2 regions of the Paenibacillus sp. FSL R7-0313 genome follow, and region 1 is predicted to be linked to the other one. Evidence: riboswitches for the same ligand, from Rfam matches in the RefSeq annotation. Region 1 holds a riboswitch; the other holds the start of a gene.

Region 1 (5,956 bases):
GAATGACTTGTAACGTATCAAGCAATGCAGCACTGTCCCGAACCGAGCGAGAGAGGGCAAAATCAATCGATGCGCCTTGCCATTGACGACCAACTCCCGGTCCTACAGGTGTGCGCCCGCGGGTTGGCTTTAATCCAAACAATCCGCTAAAGGAAGCGGGGATACGAATCGAACCTCCTCCGTCACTGGCTCCGGCAAGAGGAACAATACCCGAAGCTACAGCGGCAGCGGCACCCCCACTTGAACCACCCGGGGAGTGATTGATATTCCATGGATTGCGAGTTGGACCATGAAGACGGGGCTCGGTAATATTTTTCAAACCAAATTCAGGCGTATTGGTATGTCCTATGAAGATAAAACCTGCATCACGGAGTCGAGTGACAAAATTGGAATTGCGTAATGCACGATGCTCGCTGAACAAACGGGAGCCTGAAGTCAGAAATTCACCTTCCAAGGATTGCGAGATATCTTTCAGGAGCAGGGGCACACCGGCAAAAGGTTGTTCTCCAGGGCGAACCAAACCGGCTTCCTCACGTGCGCGAGATTCATATGTACGAATAACCGCATTAAGTTGCGGATTCACTTCTTCAAGGCGTGCAAACGCCGCTTCCAGCATTTCAACCGGGGATACTTCCCGGGATCGGATCAGTTCAGCCAAACCTACGGCGTCGTAGGAGGTATATGAGAATGAAGACATCATGATCGTTCCTCTCTGAATATAATTCATCTGTTTATTCCATATGTCATCGTACCACCGGATTAGACAAAAGACAAAACATAGAAGAGACTTAGCGCGATGATTTTGATATTCGGTGTGAGAGGAGGGAAAAGAGGGGCATTTGCATTTGCGATATAGAAATAAAGCACAGGGGAAAGCTCATAGTGCTAATTGAGAAAATGATTAAGTAATTTCGATAAATGAAATAAACCGAATAAATGGAAGTAAAAAAAACCACAGCTCATCTAATTCGATGTGCAATGGTTTTATTTTTTATATTTGATTATTGGTTTACACGTGATCTTCGGAAATATCCTTACTCTGTTCGCAGCTTTGGTGCCGCATCGGCCGCAGTTAATGATCGTTCCTGCTGTTTGGAAATGGCGAAGAGTGCCACCCAGATCAGGATAAAACCAAGCAGTTGCTCCCATGTAATCAGTGTACGGAAAGCAATCCAGTTCACCAACACACCCGCCATCGGGAAGCTAAGTTCCGCGAGTGTTGCAACAGATGCTTTGGTTGACGACAGACCTTTGTAATACAACAGAAGACTGAGCAAACCTGGTAACAATGCCTGACCGAGAATGTTGAGGATGACCGCAGTCTGTTCACCCGTTCCGGACGGAAACGTCCATGCCGCACCTTCGTTCCACGTCATAAAGATCAGGAGCGGGAGAGCAACGACAAAGCGCAGGGAGGTGACCGTTTCATAACGCGCCTGCCCCAGCATCAATCGGCCCATAACGGTTGAACCTCCCCATAAGGCAGCAGCCCCAAGGGACAACAAGCTTCCAGCATGAATCCAGTTGTCCCAATTACCTAATGGCAATGTGAAGCCAAATGTAAGCAGGTACGTTCCTGCTAATGCTATGAAGAACAATCCACCGAAGCGACGTGGCAACGTTTCTTTTAATAAAAGCTTAGCCAGCACGATAGCGAAGAGTGGTTGCATTTTTTGCAATAACAGCACCGTATTCGGATCGTTATGTGTAAGCGCCATGGTGAACAATACCGTTGCAAGTGCTGATCCTCCCCATGAGATAAAAATCACGGCAATCCAGTGGCGAGCACGCAGGTTTTTCAGATCAGCCCGAAATTTCCACAGCACGGGTATGGCAATAAGACTGACGATGATGTGTTCCACCAGTACAATCTGCGTGGATGTCATCGTGTTTAGCAAAATAATGCGGAAAAGTGGGTCTACACCCCATAAGGCGGCGCCGAGAACTACAAGCCAGAATCCGGTATTACTTCGTTCCTTGCGGTAAACAGGTGATGCTGCTGATGTCTTTTCCATATTCAGGACTCCTTCGTCAGAACACGGAATCTTCAGTTGGCAAAATCGACAAAAGCCCCCGTTTTGGTATATACCAAATAAACGGGGGCTCATCCAAGGACATGCGTCAGGAAAGAGGCCTTCCCGTGAACGGCATGTCAATGTGTTGATCTTCTCTCATCCGGACTGTACCGTCGGCCTTGGATTCACACCAAGTCAGTCGCTAGATGTCCTTCGTTAAGAACAAATAGCGAGTCGCGGGCTGGTTCCGAAGAACATCACCGCCGGTTGGGAATTGCACCCTACCCCGAAGATCCTATTCAATTATATAGTGTGTTGAACAAGCTGTAACATTAATAAGTTCATCTTATTCCTGTAAGCGCTAGCAGTTCAAGCATTTTTTTAGAAAATGATTTTCCAGCTTCCTTGCTGTCTGCGGAGGAGCACGATCTGACCTGCGTGATACGCATCATGGAGTACCCAGCGAGCTAGTTCGTGTGCCCATTTCTCTTCGGAGTCCATATATGCGGCTTCAAGTTCAGACACTTGTAGTGCAGCTAATTGATCTCTCAACTGTTGGGCTAATCGAGTTGTACCCTGTAGCAGTGTATTCCATCCGACTGCGTCCGTAGGATCTCCGGAATTCCCAAATGTGTATTCATTGGAGTCTACAGAAGGAAGGGTAGGCTCCTTACCTTGCATGCGACACAATAAGCGATGGTTGTAATAATACATATGGTTAACCAACTGCCAGATGCTTAATCCCCCTGAAGGTGGAATCCAGGCTGCTTGTTCTGCTGTAAGACCCTCCAAGGATTTCGACAAAGGTACAATCCAATTACATTGATCCCAGGTATCATCCTTTTGAATAAGTAACACATCTAGTGCTGTTGTTTTTGTCATTGCTTATTCCTCCTTGCGAATTATTGTGATTTGTGATGTAACTAGCTAAAACTGATTAATAAGGTTACACTTAATATAACACATCAAAGACGAGTTGTAACCTTCTTTATATAATTAGGTGGTTACGATATACGGAGGTATATATGGACAGGTTATGGACCGATTTTGTAAACAGCGATTATCACGACTGGCGTGGGGGAGATCGATCGGAGGACAGGCTTGGGAAGGCGAGTTGGCAGCAAGACTTTCTGGATCGATGGCAACTTAACGCTTCTGTTCCTGCATCTCCGGAAGATGAGTTGTCGATGAGAAACTTCAGGAATGAATTGATGGCTCTTGGAGGCCGCTTGTCTTCTGGAGCATCATTAACAGATATAGAAAAACAATGGTTGAATGGCGTTATGGAAGCAGGGCATGTGAGAAGGACATTGACTACAATTGATCATGAACTGAAACTCCAACTGGTAGCTTTAGAAGCACATTGGCATCAGGTGATGGCTGAGGTAGCTGCTGATTTTGCTACGACTTTGGTGGAGGGAGAAGCGGGGAGGATTCGGGTCTGTGATAATTCGGATTGTCGCTGGATGTTCTATGATGATACCCGAAGCAGAACACAGAAGTACTGTGATGATAAGATGTGTGGCAATCTGATGAAGGTTAGAAGATTTCGGGCAAAACGCAAATTCCAAAATTGATAAATACTAACAATAACTATATAATGTATATATACTAGCGAAAAAATAGTCAGAAGCAGTACGGATTCGTAAGCAGGATATGATCGTCTTTCAAACCAAAATAGATGGGAGATGTGTCTTGTGCGGACAAGTTATCTGTTGAAAAATGGCTGTGTGTTGTCGATGGATGCTCGAATTGGACAGTATAAGCGGGCGGACGTTCTGATTCAGGATTCACTGATCATGGCGATCCAGCCCGACCTGGATATTCCGGATGCGGAGATCATTGATGCTTCATCCATGATTATTATGCCTGGGCTGGTGGACACGCATCGGCATATGTGGGAATCACTGGTCAAAACAGCGGGAACCAACTGGTCGTTACCAGTTTATTTGCAAAATCTCTATTATGGTGCGATGGGAAGCAAGCTCCGTCCACAAGATAGTTATATTGCCAACCTGCTCGGTTCCTTGGAAGCGCTTAACGCAGGAGTGACGACAGTAATGGATTGGAGCATGCCGTATTCCCCTGACCATACGGATGAACTGATTCGCGGACTTCAGGATGCTGGCATTCGGGCGGTATTTGCTCACGGAGTACCTGGGGAGACGGACTACTGGAATCGGGATAGTCAACTCACGTATTCGAATAATGATGTGAGAAGAGTCAAAGAACGTTATTTTTCATCACGGGATCAATTACTTACCTATGGGCTTGCCATTCGTGGCCCAGAATTCAGTCATTGGGATACAACCGTGAAAGAGATCGAACTAGCACAAGAACTGGATGCGATCTGTTCCATGCATGCCGGATTTGGCAGTTGGGGGTCTGTGGATCGCTCGATTAGTCACTTGTACGAAGCGGGACTGTTAAGTCCACGGGTGAATATCGTTCATGGTAACACCATGGGTATGGATGAATACAAAATGCTGGCAGATAGCGGCGCTTCCTTGTCGGTCACACCTGAGATTGAAATGATGATGGGTCATGGATATCCGGCCACCGGCTATTTTCTTGAACATGGGGGAACCCCTACACTTGGTGTAGATGTAGTGACGTCCACAGGCGGAGATATGTTCTCGCAGATGAAGTTTGCACTTCAGGCTGAACGATCCAGAGCTAATGAACAACTTCTGCAGCAGGGTGAGATGCCTGGTGAGTTGAACTTGCAGTCCAGCCAAGTGCTGAGATTTGCTACTTCAGCTGGTGCCCAAGCATTGGGATTGGAGCAGAAGGTGGGTACGTTGACCCCAGGGAAGGAAGCGGATCTGATCATGATTCGTACCACCGATCTGAATATGTTCCCCGTTCATGATCCAATCGGCGCTGTTGTGCAATTTGCCAATCCATCCAATGTGGATACGGTCTTTGTGGCAGGTAGACTCGTGAAGCGAGAGGGTAAGCTGTTGAATGTTGATCTGGATGCGATTCGTCATGCGGCGATGCAGAGCAAAGAGTATTTGTTATCCCAATACCGGATGTCAGATGCAGAGAGAATTGCTTTTTCATAATTTACTTTTTCATAAAAGCCTATATAAGATCAGTTCGTATTTTCATATACACCTCTAGCTGTATAAAGAGGAAAGGAAGAGCCATATCATGCGATGTGGCTCTTTTACATGCTTGCATATCGTCGAATTAGACAGGATAAGGGAGGAAGATACAGCGGAAAAAGACGAAAAGAGCTCTCTTTTTCTTAACTTCAGATAACAAGGCTGATAAAGTGTTTTTCACGAAAATTAAGGCTCATAAAAACTGCGCATAATATAAATTATACGCAGTTTTGTTTTAAATCCATTTTCATATTCAACCACGTGCAACAGATCATGATAATTTTCGCGATAAAAGAACAAAATAAGTGATCTCTAAAAATAAATTTAACCAAGCAACGCGATAACGTGTAGAATTCGATAGGTTTTTATAGGTGATCGATAAGATAGAACAAATGACTTTTTCATAGAACAGATGGGAAGCCATCAATCTCTGCTACATCCATAGCACATATTGCACATTCAAGATTCATGACGAGAGGAACATGACTATGCGTGAGAACGAACAACGATCTTCATTATTTCGTAAAAAACCAATTGCCTCCGGGGGCGATAACAACAGTGCATTGAAACGGGCGCTTGGTCCATTGGACTTAACCACACTTGGCGTAGGAGCTATTATTGGTACCGGGATTTTTGTGCTGACCGGTGTAGCTGCCGCAACGTATGCTGGCCCTGGCCTTGTACTGTCATTTTTACTGGCAGGTATCATATGTGCATTCGCAGCATTGTGTTACTCGGAATTTGCATCAAGCATACCGGCATCGGGTAGTGCGTACACGTATAGTTATACGGCTTTTGGCGAAGTGATTGCCTGGATTCTGGGATGGGATC
Region 2 (5,956 bases), 420 kb from region 1:
GGTGAACGTTATTCATCTAAAATATATTTACTGTTCGTTTTGTTCGATATCATCAAACTTGAGCATATGCCCCAGCTTTGCTTGCTTTGTATGAAGATAAACCGTATTGTCCTCGTTCTCTTCCATCTGGATCGCAACACGTTCTACAACTTCAAGTCCGTATCCTTCAAGGCCTTTAATTTTACGAGGATTGTTAGTTAACAGTCTGATCTGACGAACCCCAAGGTCTTTCAGAATTTGAGCGCCAATCCCGTAATCACGCAAGTCGGCAGCAAATCCCAGCTTCAGGTTTGCATCCACCGTATCCAGACCTTCCTCTTGCAGCTTATAGGCTTTGAGTTTGTTGATTAGCCCAATGCCCCGGCCTTCCTGTCTCATATAGAGCAGTACGCCGTTGCCTTCCTCGTTAATCTGTTTGAGTGCCGCATCAAACTGAGGACCACAGTCACAACGATGGGAATGGAATACATCACCAGTCAAACATTCAGAGTGCACACGTACAAGTACGGGTTTGGAACCATCTATTTCACCTTTGACCAAAGCCACATGTTCCTTGTTATCCACAGCGTTTGTATAAGCCACCGCTTGAAACTCGCCAAAGTCCGTTGGCATACGCACAGCCACTTCACGTTGAACCAGCTGCTCTTTTTCGTTACGGTAACGAATCATGTCCTGAATACTGATCAGCTTCAGATCATGCTTGCGGGCAATCTCCTGCAGATCCGGAAGTCTGGCCATTGTGCCATCTTCCTTAATCACTTCACAGATCACGCCTGCGGGATATGAACCACACATAATGGCCAAATCTACCGCCGCTTCTGTATGCCCGGCACGACGAAGTACACCGCCATCTTTTGCAATCAGCGGGAACATGTGACCAGGTTTACGGAAGTCCCCAGCTTTCGCTTCAGGATCGATCAGACCTTTCACGGTAATAGAGCGTTCATGTGCCGAGATACCTGTTGTCGTATCTTTGTGGTCCACAGAAACGGTGAAGGCTGTTCCATGGAAATCCGTATTTTGTTGAACCATCGGTTTAAGATTCAGTTCGTCCGCACGTTGTTGTGTAATCGGAACACAGACCAGACCTCTACCTTCAGTAATCATGAAATTAATGACTTCAGGTGTCGCCTTTTCGGCCAAAGCGATAAAATCGCCTTCATTCTCCCGATCTTCATCATCCACAACAATGACGGGTTTGCCACGCATGAGATCATATATGGCTTCTTCTATCGTATCCAAAATGGATTGTTCTGACATGGGTCCACCTCCAGTTTATTTCTGTTTCTATTTATGCAAATCCGTGATTGGAGAGAAAATCTTCACTGATACTGCGCGGCTTGCCAGCACCCGTCTCTCGATGTCCTCTCCCATACTGGAGCAGATGATCCACATATTTGCCCAAAATATCGCATTCGATATTAATGGTATCCCCTGTCTTTTTCACATTTAGTACAGTTTCACCAATGGTATGCGGGATTATGGAAACCGTGAATGCGGTATCCGATGTATGGACAACGGTCAAGCTAATGCCATCCAGTGTAACTGATCCTTTGGGAATCAGATATTTGAACAACTGGTGATCATCAGGTTTGATCTCAAACACAATCGCATTCTGATCACGTGTTATACTGCCAATCACTCCAGTACCATCGACATGGCCCTGAACGATGTGTCCGCCAAAACGACCGCCGGATTGCATGGCCCGCTCCAGATTAACTTTACTGCCAGATTGCAGCTGACTGAGATTGGTATGGCGATAGGTTTCAGGCATTACATCGGCGGTAAAACCTCCACCTTCGAGCGTTGTCGCAGTTAAGCACACGCCGTTCACTGCTACACTATCACCAATTTTCAGATCGTCCATGATGGCGGAAGCTCCGATATTCAGGACCATCGCTTCGCCTTTCCGACCAATACGCCGGATCTGACCAACTTCTTCCACCAAACCGGTAAACATGCTGCCGCCTCCCTTCTTTAATTTATAAAGAGTCTAACTTGTTTCTTTAAAATTCATTTATTTATTCAGGCCACACCGGAATACCGCCAATGCTGATATTATCTCCAACTTTTTCGATCTCCAACTGATTCAATTGAATCGCCTGATTCATACGTTCCACACCTTCGAAGCGGAAGCTTCCAGGTGTATCATAACCGCCTACAATCTTCGGTGCGATAAACATGAGCAGTCGATCGACCAACCGTGCCTCCAGCATGGCTCCATTCAGAGTGCCCCCACCTTCAAGCAAAATCGAACCAATCTCACGCTCACCCAACTTGCTAAGTCCGCTTAACAGATCCACACGTGGTCCAGGACCACAGCGTATAATCTCAACACCGTAAGCTTCCAAACGTTCAGCAGCTTCAGGACTGGCTTCGTCTGTGGTCAGAACCCATGTTGGAGCAAGACCATCCTTAACCATTTTGGCACCTACGGGAAGACGCAACTTGGAATCCACCACAATGCGCACCGGACTAATGCCTTCCACTTGTAAACGGGTTGTAAGTTCCGGATTATCGGCAATCACTGTGTCGACGCCAACCATAATTCCCTGGTGACGATGACGAAGGGCATGCACAATCTCACGAGCGGGCTCGTTGGAGATCCACTTGCTGTCTCCGCTGCGAGTAGCAATTTTGCCATCCAAAGTCGTAGCCGTCTTCAGTGTCACAAAAGGTAGACCCGTTGTAATAAATTTAATGAATTTTTCATTCATTCGTCTTCCACGCTCACGCAGTACGCCAACTTCAACTTCAATGCCTTGTTGACGAAGCATGCTGATGCCCCTGCCGGATACTTGCGGATTTGGATCTTCACAACATACCACAACACGTTTCACCTTTTCATGAATCAGGCGTTCACTACAAGGTGGCGTTTTGCCATAATGACTACAAGGCTCAAGTGTGACGTATACCGTACTTCCTTCTGCATCACTGCCTGCCATGTTAAGTGCATGCACCTCTGCATGACCGGTTCCACGTTTCAGATGGCTTCCCAGGCCTACAATACGACCCTCTTTCACAACTACACATCCAACGACCGGATTAATCCCCGTCTGTCCCTGTGCTCGTTCCGCCATATCCAATGCCAGTGCCATATAAAATTCATCATTGATCATTTCCAAATCCGTTCACCCCGCGGTTTAAAGTCTTGTTTATTAAAAAATCCCCGTCGAACAATCAGTTCGATGGGGATGATGAGAGACAAATGTCACCAGCAGGAGTGAAATGGATACAGCACGCCAACACTTTGCCCAAAACTTCATTTCGGGCAAGTGAAAATAGACACATACCTTAATGAACATCAATTACAGGTAAAGAGCTTTTATAGTGCGGCATATGTATGGAACTGTCCGGCGTAACCGGATCTTCCCTGCACAGTGCAAGACATTACCAATCGTGACTGTGCAGCAATACTCCTGCTGAATGCAAACCTGTTAGGTCTGCACCTCTCCTTCTCCCATCCAGACTATACTGTCGGTTCTGGAATTACACCAGATCAGCCATCTGCCAATGGCAGACAGGTCACGGACTTTGCATCAAGTGCTGGACATATGTCCTTACACTTCCTGCATCACCGCCGGTAGGGAATTGCACCCTGCCCTGAAGGATTGCTTTCGTTATTACTTGGATGTTAGCACTTTAATGCCAAAAAATCAATTGTTTTTTGTTTCTTTTTGTCACATACTAACTTTTAATAAGCTAAGAAACAACAAAAAACCGCTTCCTCTCAAGGAGGTACGGTTTTTGTTTGGAGGCACATTTCACATCCATCGCAGCATTCTACATATCAGGAAAACACCAGCTCGCCATATGCTTTAATTCTTTGGCATTATGGAATGGAGTGCGATCAGGTTCTTGCAGGGGCGAAGTCGGAAGCGGGAACTCTCTTGCCACCCTTCTGACCCAACTTGTGGAATCAATCGCAATAGCCGAGCATTTCCAGCGTCCATTCGCTCTCGGTCGAAACGTTCCATGCAAATCTGCTTTTCCCGGCATCTCTGGAAAGACACCATCCAAATATTCAACGATGACACGCTTGTCTCTGACTTCATGACAGTATACTGTCACCCATACACCTTCCCGGACCCGAACAGCATACACATCTCCAGACTGTACCTCCCCGGTACCTGCATCAGGAGATGCCTTTGGTACTTTTCCGCGAACACTTCTCTTCTTCTCCAATGCTCCTAAGATCGTGTCCTTTACAGCTGGACTCTCATCAGGCTTATCCGCAAGAGATATATTATTCAGATCAAAATCATGAAATATCTTGTTCAGGTTGTTCTCATTGATTCCCACAGATGAGTCCCACCACGCCAGAGGCGCCTGTACCTCAACCCGAACATTGGGGCGTGCGTCACGTTGCATGTAAGTGGTGAATTCCGTGATCATTCCAGGATGTTCCGGCGTATCCAATATGCCAATCAAAGCTAACGTCTCAAGCAAATCACGGTAGGCATATTCCTTCTGTGTAGGCAAAAGACGTTCCTTCTTGAGCGCTACTGCTGCCTTGCTGTAGCGTGTTTTGGGAGGTAATTCGCGCAGCACCGTTAACACCGCACGGAATGTCCAACGGTCGTAATCATTGGGTATTGGAAGCTCCTGCGCTGCAGCCAACTCTCGAAGTGCCAGCACATATCCAAAAGGATCACCGTCCAACGGGGTTCCATTGGTCATCCGCCAATACCATTGCAGCGTCGTGTCGGTAGCTTGATCTACACTTAATCCGCAGATCTTGCAAGTGTTCGAAGATGGATATGGCGTATGTTCATGACTTGGCATACTGCTCGCAATAAGCTTGCCCGTAAGCAACGAGCGCCAGATCATGGGTGCTGACCACAAAGAGGACACAAAGGCCTGCGCTGCATCATTCAGCGTCCATTGATTCGCAACTTTTTTCAGCTCAGTAATCGTTTCATCATGTTGGGGACGTACAAATCGATTCGGTTCATGCCCCGCTGCCTCAAGCGCTTCTCGATCCTTTACGGATAGACTATCCGGAACGACATGGCGCGATGCCTGCAGTTCTTCATCCCACAACGTTCGCTCACTATAAATTTGTTTTAACAAGCTTAGCTGAGTAACCGTATCCAAGGTTTTATTCATCCTTTCTAATCATCGATTTCAAGTATGTAAAAAAACAAAAAAAGTGCTTCTATAAAAGAAGCACTTCATGTTTGGATCCAGTTAAGGTGAAGGTATTAAGCTTCTACAACTTCAACAGTTTCCATTTTGTCTTTACCTTCTAAAGCGTCCACGAACTCCATACCTTTAGTTACTTTACCAAATACAGTATGTTGTCCATCCAAATGTGGTTGCGGTTGGTAGCAGATGTAGAACTGGCTTCCACCTGTGTTACGGCCAGCATGTGCCATAGCAAGTGTTCCGCGCTCATGTTTGTTCGGGTTAATTTCACAGTTGATTGTGTAACCTGGGCCACCTGCACCGCTACCGTTAGGGCATCCGCCTTGAGCTACAAAGCCCGGGATAACGCGGTGGAATGTAAGACCATTGTAGAAACCGGAGTTAGCCAGTTTCTCAAAGTTTGCTACTGTGTTTGGAGCTTCTTGATCGAACAGATCGATCAGAACTTCTCCGCCGTTTGCCAATTTAATTTTCGCTTGTTTCGCCATATGTAAATGACTCCTTTCGTATTGACCATCGTTAATGGTGCCAGAACGCATGACCCTGGGTCAAACATTACAGCACTTTTCTTAGTGTACACCGAAAATGACTGGATCGCAAAAAAAACGGAAACTTTTTTTCATAATTTAGTCCGAATATACAAAAAGCAGACGAAAAAGGAAGTTCCCTTTTCATCTGCTTCAAATTTAAAATCCCTATATCCTGAATAATGCAGAAACGCATTATCTTTTGACGAATTAGCGAGTTACTGGCTGTTTGCCAATGCGCGCTGGTACCAGGTCATTCTGGATGATATCTTGATACGTCT

What was found. A riboswitch is a leader RNA that binds a small molecule or an ion and turns the genes downstream of it on or off. The one in region 1 is predicted to bind FMN.
Region 2: another riboswitch for FMN. It lies ahead of ribD (bifunctional diaminohydroxyphosphoribosylaminopyrimidine deaminase/5-amino-6-(5-phosphoribosylamino)uracil reductase RibD); the one in region 1 lies ahead of NSQ38_RS18250 (DMT family transporter).

Annotation. Positions count from the first base shown of each region.
Region 1 is NZ_CP150219.1:4,141,829-4,147,784, forward strand. It holds gene NSQ38_RS18245 (amidase) at 1-697, opposite strand, end outside; gene NSQ38_RS18250 (DMT family transporter) at 1,035-2,015, opposite strand; FMN riboswitch at 2,160-2,313, opposite strand; gene NSQ38_RS18255 (DinB family protein) at 2,397-2,897, opposite strand; gene NSQ38_RS18260 (CGNR zinc finger domain-containing protein) at 3,041-3,592, shown strand; gene NSQ38_RS18265 (amidohydrolase family protein) at 3,704-5,083, shown strand; gene NSQ38_RS18270 (amino acid permease) at 5,614-5,956, shown strand, end outside.
Region 2 is NZ_CP150219.1:3,723,213-3,729,168, reverse strand. It holds gene NSQ38_RS16400 (bifunctional 3,4-dihydroxy-2-butanone-4-phosphate synthase/GTP cyclohydrolase II) at 28-1,260, opposite strand; gene ribE (riboflavin synthase) at 1,292-1,960, opposite strand; gene ribD (bifunctional diaminohydroxyphosphoribosylaminopyrimidine deaminase/5-amino-6-(5-phosphoribosylamino)uracil reductase RibD) at 2,022-3,125, opposite strand; FMN riboswitch at 3,449-3,615, opposite strand; gene NSQ38_RS16385 (hypothetical protein) at 3,784-5,073, opposite strand; gene NSQ38_RS16380 (peptidylprolyl isomerase) at 5,205-5,636, opposite strand; gene lysA (diaminopimelate decarboxylase) at 5,886-5,956, opposite strand, start outside.